DNA from 3 places in the Streptomyces sp. NPDC001156 genome. Region 1 is predicted to be linked to each of the others. Evidence: riboswitches for the same ligand, from Rfam matches in the RefSeq annotation. Region 1 holds a riboswitch; each other region holds the start of a gene.
The links. Region 1 has a riboswitch for cobalamin ahead of ACWDA7_RS23090 (ribonucleoside-diphosphate reductase subunit alpha). Riboswitches for the same ligand answer to the same signal wherever they lie in the genome.
Positions count from the first base shown of each region.

Region 2: another riboswitch for cobalamin. It lies ahead of ACWDA7_RS22505 (cobalamin biosynthesis protein); the one in region 1 lies ahead of ACWDA7_RS23090 (ribonucleoside-diphosphate reductase subunit alpha).
Region 3: another riboswitch for cobalamin. It lies ahead of ACWDA7_RS32800 (CbtB domain-containing protein); the one in region 1 lies ahead of ACWDA7_RS23090 (ribonucleoside-diphosphate reductase subunit alpha).

Region 1 covers NZ_JBSFJX010000049.1:24,249-27,449, reverse strand. Annotated here, with positions in the region: gene mctP (monocarboxylate uptake permease MctP) at 1-949, shown strand, start outside; gene ACWDA7_RS23095 (GNAT family N-acetyltransferase) at 1,022-1,528, shown strand; cobalamin riboswitch at 1,581-1,717, shown strand; gene ACWDA7_RS23090 (ribonucleoside-diphosphate reductase subunit alpha) at 1,840-3,201, shown strand, end outside.
Region 2 covers NZ_JBSFJX010000047.1:16,512-19,712, forward strand. Annotated here, with positions in the region: gene ACWDA7_RS22500 (cobyric acid synthase) at 1-660, opposite strand, end outside; gene ACWDA7_RS22505 (cobalamin biosynthesis protein) at 657-1,613, opposite strand; cobalamin riboswitch at 1,715-1,852, opposite strand; gene ACWDA7_RS22510 (hypothetical protein) at 2,412-2,831, opposite strand.
Region 3 covers NZ_JBSFJX010000098.1:5,794-8,994, forward strand. Annotated here, with positions in the region: gene ACWDA7_RS32790 (anthrone oxygenase family protein) at 1-1, shown strand, start outside; gene ACWDA7_RS32795 (enoyl-CoA hydratase/isomerase family protein) at 327-1,403, shown strand; cobalamin riboswitch at 1,564-1,704, shown strand; gene ACWDA7_RS32800 (CbtB domain-containing protein) at 1,742-1,963, shown strand; gene ACWDA7_RS32805 (CbtA family protein) at 1,985-2,737, shown strand; gene ACWDA7_RS32810 (hypothetical protein) at 2,926-3,201, shown strand, end outside.

The DNA.
Region 1 (3,201 bases):
CGCGAAGGCGGGCCATGCGTTCGCGCAGACGAACCCGGCGACGGGCAAGCCGCGCGGGGCGCTCGCGCCGCCGGAGGCGGGCCAGTGGACGTACGCGACGCTCGCGCTGGGCTCGGCGATGGCGCTGTTCATGTATCCGCACTCGATCACGGCGACGCTCTCCTCGCGCAGCCGTGAGGTGATCCGCCGCAACACCACGATCCTGCCGCTGTACTCGCTGATGCTGGGCCTGCTGGCGCTGCTCGGCTTCATGGCGATCGCGGCCGGGATCAAGGTGCAGAACGGGCAGCTGGCGATCCCGCAGCTGTTCGAGAACATGTTCCCGGACTGGTTCGCGGGCGTGGCGTTCGCGGCCATCGGCATCGGCGCGCTCGTCCCGGCGGCCATCATGTCCATCGCCGCCGCGAACCTGTTCACGCGCAACATCTACAAGGACTTCATCAAGCCGGACGCGACACCGAAGGAGGAGACCAGGGTCTCCAAGATCGTGTCGCTGCTGGTGAAGGTGGGCGCCCTGGTCTTCGTCCTGACCATGGACAAGACGGTGGCGATCAACTTCCAGTTGCTCGGCGGCATCTGGATCCTGCAGACCTTCCCGGCCATGGTCGGCGGTCTGTTCACGCGCTGGTTCCACCGCTGGGCGCTGCTCGCGGGCTGGGCGGTCGGCATGGTCTACGGCACGCTCGCGGCCTACGGCGTCGCCTCCCCGACCCAGAAGCACTTCGGCGGCTCCGCGAAGGAGATCCCGGGGATCGGTGAGATCGGCTACATCGGTCTGACGGCCTTCGTGATGAACATCGTCGTCACGGTGGTCCTGACCTTCGTCCTGAAGGCCGTGAAGGCCCCGGCGGGCGTCGACGAGACGAAGCCGGACGACTACACGGCGGACGCCGGCGACCCCGGAGTGGAGGTGGAGCTGCCGCCGGCGACGGCCGGCGCATCCCACTAGGCACTGGTGCTCCACGGGCCGCCGGAGAAAATCCGGCGGCCCGTTGCCGTACCCGTCCGGCACACTCGGCCCATGGACTTCGTGATCCGGCGGGCGGCCCCCGACGAGTACGACACCCTCGGCGACATCACCGCCCAGGCCTATCTCCATGACGGGCTCCTCGACTTCGGGGAGAGCGACGAGTATCTGGGCGAGCTGAGAGACGTCGGCAAGCGGGCCGCGGCCGCCGACGTGCTGGTCGCGGCCCGGGACGGCAGTGTGCTCGGCGGCGTGACCTTCGTCCCGTCCGGCGGCCTCATGGCCGACATCGCGGGCGTCGGCGAGGCCGAGATCCGCATGCTGGCGGTCGCGCACGGCGCCCGCGGCCGGGGCGTCGGCGAGGCTCTGGTCCGCGCCTGCGTCGACCGCGCCCGGGCCACGGAAGGCTGCGTGCGCGTCGTCCTGTCGACCCAGCGCAGCATGCGCTCCGCCCACCGGATCTACGAACGGCTCGGCTTCGTCCGCACCCCCGGCCGCGACTGGAATCCCCTGCCGCAGCTGGACGACATCACTCTCCTCACCTACGAGTTGACACTGTGACATCAGCGCGGCACAACATCTGGGGGTAGCACCGAAACCCGGCACAAGATGTATGCTCATGCTCGCTGTCGCCGCAGGGGAATCCGGTGCGAATCCGGAACTGTCCCGCAACGGTGTACTTGTGTGTGTTCGCACCTGCGTGCACGCACGAGCGTCAGTCCGAGGACCTGCCGACAGTGCGCCCGGCCGTCCGGCCCGGGCGCCAGACGTCCGGGCCTCGTGGAATGGGCCGGTGGACGCGACGCCGTGCGCGCTCGTGAGCTGCCCCCTGCCCTCCTCAAGGCCCCGCGCCGAGCGAGGGAGAGCCACACGTGACCATCGCGCCAGCCGATCCGGCTTCAGTGATCCCGGTCCAGACCGACGGAACCGACGGTCCCGGGGCCACGCTGCTGCGGACCCTGACCGAGCTGACCGCCGACCTCCCCGACGCCGACCCCGGCCGGGTCGCCGCCGCCGCGCTGCGGGGCCGGTCCGCGCAGGCCGACGACGCGGAGTTGCGCGAGCTGGCCACCGAAGCGGCCGCCGGCCTGATCTCGGAGGACCCCGCCTATTCGAAGCTGGCCGCCCGTCTGCTGACGATCGGCATCCGGGCCGAGGCCGCCTCGCAGGGCGTCACGTCCTTCACCCGGTCCGTCGCCGTCGGCCACCGGGAGGGCCTGATCGCCGACCGGACCGCCGCGTTCGTACGCCTGCACGCCGGCCGTCTCGACGCTCTCGTCGACCGGGCCGCCGACGACCGCTTCGGCTACTTCGGGCTGCGCACGCTGCACAGCCGCTACCTGCTGCGGCACCCGATCACCCGCAAGGTCATCGAGACACCTCAGCACTTCATGCTGCGGGTGGCCGCCGGGCTCGCGGAGGACGACACGGCGCGGGCGGTCGACGAAGTGGCGGCTCTCTACGGGCTCATGAGCCGCCTGGACTACCTGCCCTCCTCCCCCACGCTCTTCAACTCGGGCACCCGGCACCCGCAGATGTCGTCCTGCTACCTCCTCGACTCCCCGAAGGACGAGCTGGACTCCCTCTACGACCGCTACCACCAGGTCGCCCGCCTCTCCAAGCACGCCGGGGGCATCGGTCTTTCGTACTCCCGCATCCGTTCCCGCGGCTCCCTCATCCGCGGCACGAACGGGCACTCCAACGGCATCGTCCCGTTCCTGAAGACCCTCGACGCCTCGGTCGCCGCGGTGAACCAGGGCGGCCGCCGCAAGGGAGCAGCCGCCGTCTACCTGGAGACCTGGCACTCGGACATCGAGGAGTTCCTGGAGCTGCGCGACAACACCGGCGAGGACGCCCGCCGGACCCACAACCTGAACCTCGCGCACTGGGTCCCGGACGAGTTCATGCGCCGCGTCGATGCGGACGGACGGTGGTCCCTGTTCTCCCCGTCCGACGTGCCCGAGCTGGTCGACCTGTGGGGCGAGGAGTTCGACGCCGCCTACCGCGAGGCCGAGGCGGCGGGCCTGGCGAAGAAGACGATGCCCGCCCGTGATCTGTACGGCCGGATGATGCGCACCCTCGCGCAGACCGGCAACGGCTGGATGACCTTCAAGGACGCGGCCAACCGCACCGCCAACCAGACGGCCGAGCCGGGCCACGTCATCCACTCCTCCAACCTCTGCACGGAGATCCTGGAGGTCACGGACGACGGGGAGACGGCGGTCTGCAACCTG
Region 2 (3,201 bases), on a different contig from region 1:
GTGCCGCCCGGTGAGCCCGTGCAGCATGTCCAGGCCCGGCTCCAGCAGGGAGACGTCGCCCCGGAACTTGTTCACCATGAATCCGGCGACGAGTTCCTGGTCCTCACGCGAGAGCAGGGCCACGGTGCCGAAGAAGGAGGCGAAGACACCGCCGCGGTCGATGTCGCCCACGACCAGAACGGGCAGCCGCGCGCCTCGCGCGATCCCCATGTTCACGATGTCGGTCCGCCGCAGATTGATCTCGGCCGGACTGCCCGCTCCCTCACAGATCACCGCGTCATACGTGCCCCGCAACTGGGCGAGACAGTCGAGGACGGTGCCGAGGAGCCGCTGCTGCCGGCCGCCGTGATACCCGCGGGCGCTGAGCTCGCCGACCGGCTTCCCCAGCAGCACCACCTGACTGCTCTGCTCGCCCCCGGGCTTGAGCAGGACCGGGTTCATCAGCGCGCTCGGCTCGATGCGGCACGCCTGCGCCTGCATCGCCTGCGCCCGTCCGATCTCCGCGCCCTCGCGCGTGACGAAGGAGTTGAGCGACATGTTCTGCGCCTTGAAGGGCGCGACCTTGACGCCCTGCCGGGCCAGCCAGCGGCAGATCCCCGCGGTGACGACGCTCTTGCCGGCGTCGGAGGTGGTGCCGGCGACGAGGAGACCGCCGTTCATGACGTACGTCCCTTCGTGAGCATCGTCCGGGTGAGCAACCGTCCGGCGACGGTGGCGCCGAGCGCGAGCAGGGTCACGCGCCGGGAGAGCCGTACGGCGCGTTCGATGTCGCCGGCCTGGACCGCGCGCCCCGCGCCGTTCAGCACCGGCCGGTGCTCGACGCGTCCCCCGTACGAGAGGGTCCCGCCCAGCCGCACCCCGAGCGCCCCCGCGAACGAGGCCTCCACGGGCCCGGCGTTGGGGCTCGGGTGCTGGGCTGCGTCCGTGCGCCAGGCGTGCACGGCTGCCCGCGGTCGGGGACCCGAGGCGGCCGCGAGGGCGGCGGTCAGGCGTGCCCCGGGCCACCCAACGAGGTCGTCGAGGCGCGCCGAGGCCCACCCGTAGCGCCGGTAACGGGGCGATTTGTGACCGACCATGGCGTCGAGGGTGTTGACGGCCCGGAAGCCCACGAGCCCCGGCACCCCGCCCACGGCCCCCCACACCAGCGCGCCCACCACGGCGTCCGAGGTGTTCTCGGCGACGGACTCGACCACGGCACGCGCGATCCCGGCGGGGTCGAGCGCCTGCGGGTCACGCCCACACAGGTGGGGCAGCCGAGTGCGGGCGCCCTCCACGTCCCCCGCCTCCAGGGCACGCCCGACGCTCCGGGCCTCCCGGGCGAGCGAAGTCCCCCCGACGACGGCCCAAGTGGCCGCGGCGGTCAGGGCGACGGAGGCGGCGCGCGAAGGCCGGACGGCGGAGGCGGTGAGCGCGGCGAGCGAGACCGCACCGCCGACGCAGACGGCGGTGTGCAGTGCGCCCCACCCGCGGTGGTCCCGCCACAGCAACCGCTCCACGGCACCCGCGGCCCGCCCGAACGCGGCGACCGGATGCCCGCGGCGTGGATCGCCGATCAGGTGGTCACCGAGGAGGCCGGCGGTGGCGCCGTACGCGAAGACGCGATCGGCACCCATCGGTTCAGCCGACCGTGGGGTCGGGCAGGGGCCGGTTGTCGAGCCTGAAACGGCAGCCACGCATGGCGATATGTCCTCACTCAGGGTGTCCACGCCCTGGTTCGACGAGATCGGCGGTGAGAGTTCCTGGCTCCCGGGGGTTGTTCCCCGGTGACAGTGGCGGGACCGCGCCGGATTCGCACCGGCTTCCTCTCTTGCCGCCGTGTTGGCCCCGGCAGTCCACCACGACCCCGGAACACCCGTCAACTGGCTCTTGACCTGCGAAGCAGTGGTGTGCCGAGCCCCACACAGCTGACATGTCGTCAGCCGCTCGGATCGGTGCTTTCCGCGCGGCGCCGACGCCTGTGACGCACGAGGGGAACGGCTACGCGGCGGACGGGAGCAACGACCGTGTGGAGGACCCCACCGAGGGGACGCACTCGCCGGCGCGTGGCTCGAAACGGCGCACCGGCCCGGTGCTCGCCTTTCGGCGTAAGACGGGGTGTGGTTCGCTGACTGGATTCGAGGACCCGACAGCGGACGGTTTCTGAAGGTCCGTCCAGAGGACGGGAGGGGCTCGCATGGGGGACAGAGCCGAGGAAATACCGCCGCGCGCGGAAGGCCCCCGCGCTCCGCGGGCCACCCTGTCGGCGGCGGTCCCTCTGGCGCTTTTCTCCATGACCACAGGGGTGTTCGCGGTGGCCGCCGGCGCGCTCGCCGCACTGCTTGTGCCGGGATCCATGGCACGGGCGCTGGTCTGGGTGGTGGTGACGATCGTCGCGGCGGCCGGCGCAGGCCTGTGGTGGGGGATCACCCCGGTCACGGAGCGTCTCCGCGTTCTCGACCGGGCCGCGGCGGCGGTTCGTCCCCGTGGCTCGCGGACCCGTTGGCCTCCGGGGCGGATCCGTCGGCGTCCGAGGGCCGGGGCACTGCCGGGCGGACGCGCAGGGTGCGGCCCGCGCTTGCCGCAAGAGCGGTGACGGCCGTCGCGCCGAGGGTTCCCAGCACTGTCGTGGCCAGGGGTGTCGGGGTGCCCCACCCGAGGCCGGCCGCCACCCGTGCCGACACGGCGATGCCGAACAGCAGCACGCTGCCGTGGGCCGTGCCCAGCAGCAGTCGGGTCACCGGCGACCACATCCGCTGCTCGCCCCCGGAGTTCTCCGTTTCCTCGACGGGCTCCGCCGTGAGGCGGAGCGCGCGTAGCCGCCTGTACCACTCAAGGAACCCGAGGACCCCCATCGGTCTCCCTCCCCGTTGTCCGCCCGGGCCGTCCCCTCCCGGGCTTCGGTTGTCGTCGGGACTCAGGGTGAAGCGCCATCTCACGGTGCCGGCCCAGCGGCAGCCTGCTCTGCACCCCGATGCGACGCAGGCCGGTGCCGAGGTGCGCGCCGGCCGTGAACGGCAGTGGGCGCGGGGCCGCCGCAGGGGCAGGGAGGTCGCCTCGAGGTGTTGCCGCGGCCGGCGCGTGTCCCCGGCCGTGCCGCTCCCTGCCACATGTCGTCCGCGGCCGGTCGGGTGGCCTGAGTCGAGCATCAACTCCCCGATCAGATTAGGTGAGTTGGGTGTGCGCGACCAGACCGGTCGCTGTCCGGCGCCTGTCTTTTCGGCG
Region 3 (3,201 bases), on a different contig from region 1:
GCCGAGCTCCCGCCGCCCAGGTCGGCGACCTGACCCGGCTGAGCGCGCCGGCCACGCTCGACCTCGGGCAGATGCGCCGACCTTCAGCCGTCGAGTCACAGACAGTCGCGCTCACTACTCGCACGCCGACGTGACCTGCCTCTTCTCTGCGATCACAGGCAGACGACGATGCTTCCTCACACACGCCGCGCAGGTAGGCCCCGCGCCCATCGGCCCAGGCCCGGCGCCTAGACTCGCGGCGCCAGTGCATTCCCGAGGGCAGTGCCAGAAGGAACCGACAAGATCATGCGCGTGACCGTGGCCCGTGGCCTGACGGAGGACTTCGGATGACCGGCGCCGAGGAACCCGTCCTCCTCCACACCGCAGGGCGGGCCGCCCACATCACTCTCAACAGGCCGAAGGCCCTCAACGCGCTGTCCCACGCGATGGTGCGGCGCATCGACGAGGCTTTGAAGTCCTGGAAAGACGACCCGGCCGTCGAGACCGTGGTCATCACGGGGGCGGGGGAGCGCGGCCTGTGCGCGGGCGGCGACATCCGCGCCGTCCACGACGACGCCCGCGACGGTGACGGCACCGCCACCGCCGCCTTCTGGCGCGACGAGTACCACCTCAACGCCCGTATCGCCCGCTACACCAAGCCGTACGTCGCCGTCATGGACGGCATCGTCATGGGTGGCGGTGTCGGCATCTCCGCGCACGGCAGCGTCCGGGTCGTCACCGAGCGGTCGAGGGTCGCCATGCCCGAGACCGGTATCGGGTTCGCCCCCGACATCGGCGGCACCTACCTGCTCGCCCTCGCCCCTGGCGAACTGGGCACGCACCTCGCACTGACCGGCGCGCAGATCGGTGCCGCCGACGCCCTGCTGTGCGGGCTCGCCGACCACTACATGCCGTCCGCCGCTCTCCGGCACTTCGTCGCCGATCTCGCCGAAATGCCCGTGGAGCAGGCGGTCGCCCGTCATGTGCAGCCGTCGCCCCCAGGGGAGTTGGCAGGACGCCGGGAGTGGATCGACGCCTGCTACGCCGCCGACCGGGTCGAAGAGATCGTGCAGCGGCTGTTCGCCCACGGCGACCCGGCCGCGAAGGACACGGCGGAGACGCTGCTCACCAAGTCACCGACCGCCCTGAAGGTCACCCTGGCCGCCATCCGCCGTGCTCGGCGGCTGGGCGCGCTGGAGCCCGTCCTCGACCAGGAGTACCGCGTCTCCTGCGCGGCCCTGAACTCTCCCGACCTGGCGGAGGGCATCCGCGCCCAGATCATCGACAAGGACCGCAACCCGCGCTGGTCGCCGGCGACCCTCGGCGAGGTCACGGACGCCGACGTCGAGCGCTTCTTCACCCCTCTCGGCGAGCTCGAGTTGGGACTTGCCGGACCCAACTCAGCTCCCAAGGAGGTCTGGTGAAGCGAACCGTCGCGTTCGTCGGACTCCGACACAGGGGCGTTCTCTGCGACGGGATCGGTCGCTCGGCCCGCCCGAGCGGCCGCCACCGCTGACATCCGACGGACCGGCCACCCGCCGCGAGAGGAAGATCACGCCAGGTGGCGCGGTCTTGGCCGGGTACCCGTCACGCGGTACGGTCGGTCCGATATCGACGACGGCGAGACGGAAGCCGGTGGGAATCCGGCACGGTCGCGCCACTGTATGCAAGACGCCTCGTGAGGCGTTTCGTGAGTCAGACCCGTGGCTGTCGTCCAGTGCACCACCGAGATGGGACGCGAACTCCCAGAGGAGGTTCTGCCATGGCGCAGACCGTCGCCCAGCCGACAGCCACCACCCCCGTCGTTCCCGCCACGCTGCCCCTGAAGGCGATAGCTCCCTGGGCGGTCTTCTTCGGCATCCTGATGCTGGTCCTGCTCTACTTCGTCGGCGCCGAGCAGGGCGCCACCTCCGTGTTCAACGGCACGGACGTCCACGAGTGGGTGCACGACGCCCGCCACCTGCTCGGCTTCCCCTGCCACTGACGCGAGGGGCGCCGCACGCTCATGAACTCCGCAACAGTAAGAAACCTCCTGGTACGAGGCATGCTCGCCGGCCTGGCCGCCGGTGTGCTCGCCCTGGTCGTCGCCTATCTGCTCGGTGAGCCGAACGTCGACAAGGCGATCAGCTTCGAGGAGGCCCACTCCCACGAGCACGAGATGGAAGTCGTCTCCCGCTCGCTGCAGTCCACCGCCGGTCTCGCCACCGGCGTCCTGGTCTACGGGGTCGCCTTCGGCGGTATCGCCGCGCTCGCGTACTGCTTCACGCTCGGCCGGATCGGCCGCTTCAGCCCGCGGGCGACCGCGCTGCTGCTGTCGGGCTGCGCACTGCTCGCCGTGTACGTCGTGCCGTTCCTGAAGTACCCGGCCAATCCGCCGTCGGTGGGCAACCCCGACACCATCGGCAAGCGGACCACTTTGTACTTCCTGATGATGGTGCTCAGCGTCCTCCTCGCGGTCGCTGTCACCATCCTGGGCAAGCGACTGGCACCCCGTCTGGGCACCTGGTGGGCGACCGTGGTGGCCGTGGCCGGCTTCGCCGTGGTGATCGGCTTGGCCTACGAGTTCCTGCCTGCCATCAACGAGGTACCGAAGGACTTCCCCGCCACCCTGCTGTGGCGGTTCCGTCTCTCGGCCCTCGCCATCCAGGCTGTCCTCTGGGGCGGATTCGGCCTGCTCTTCGGCGAGTTGGCCGAGCGGCAGCTGAATCCCAAGCCCGCGACAGCCCCGTCCGGGCGGACGGTTCCCGCCTCGCACTGACGGTTTTGGGACACGAGAGGGCCCTTCGGAACCATCCGGGGGCCCTCTCGCGTTCCCCGGACACCGACGCGATCGGATCACGGGCAGGGCACAGAACACCGACCGATGAGGCAGGCAGCGCCAAGCCGTGGAGCGGAGGAACCGAGTGGCCAGACACCCTCAGCCGCGCCGCATCACCCTCGGGGGCCGTGAGGCGGTCGCTCACCGTCGAGGAGTACGAGCAACTGATCGCCACCCGACGGCAGATCGGCGGTCAGAGCGCCCGGGTGCGTGTGCTCGCCCAGCAGGCGAAGCGGACCGAACAGCTCCTGCGGGAACTGGAAACGCTGGTCCAGGACCCGATGGACTGCCACGGGCCGGACGGTGCGGTGCCGCCGGAGTGCCCGGCGCCCTGTCCCGCGGGCCGAGCCGCGGAGTGGGACGAGGGAACCGACTCCCTGCGCTGCGCGATAGCGGCGCTGCTG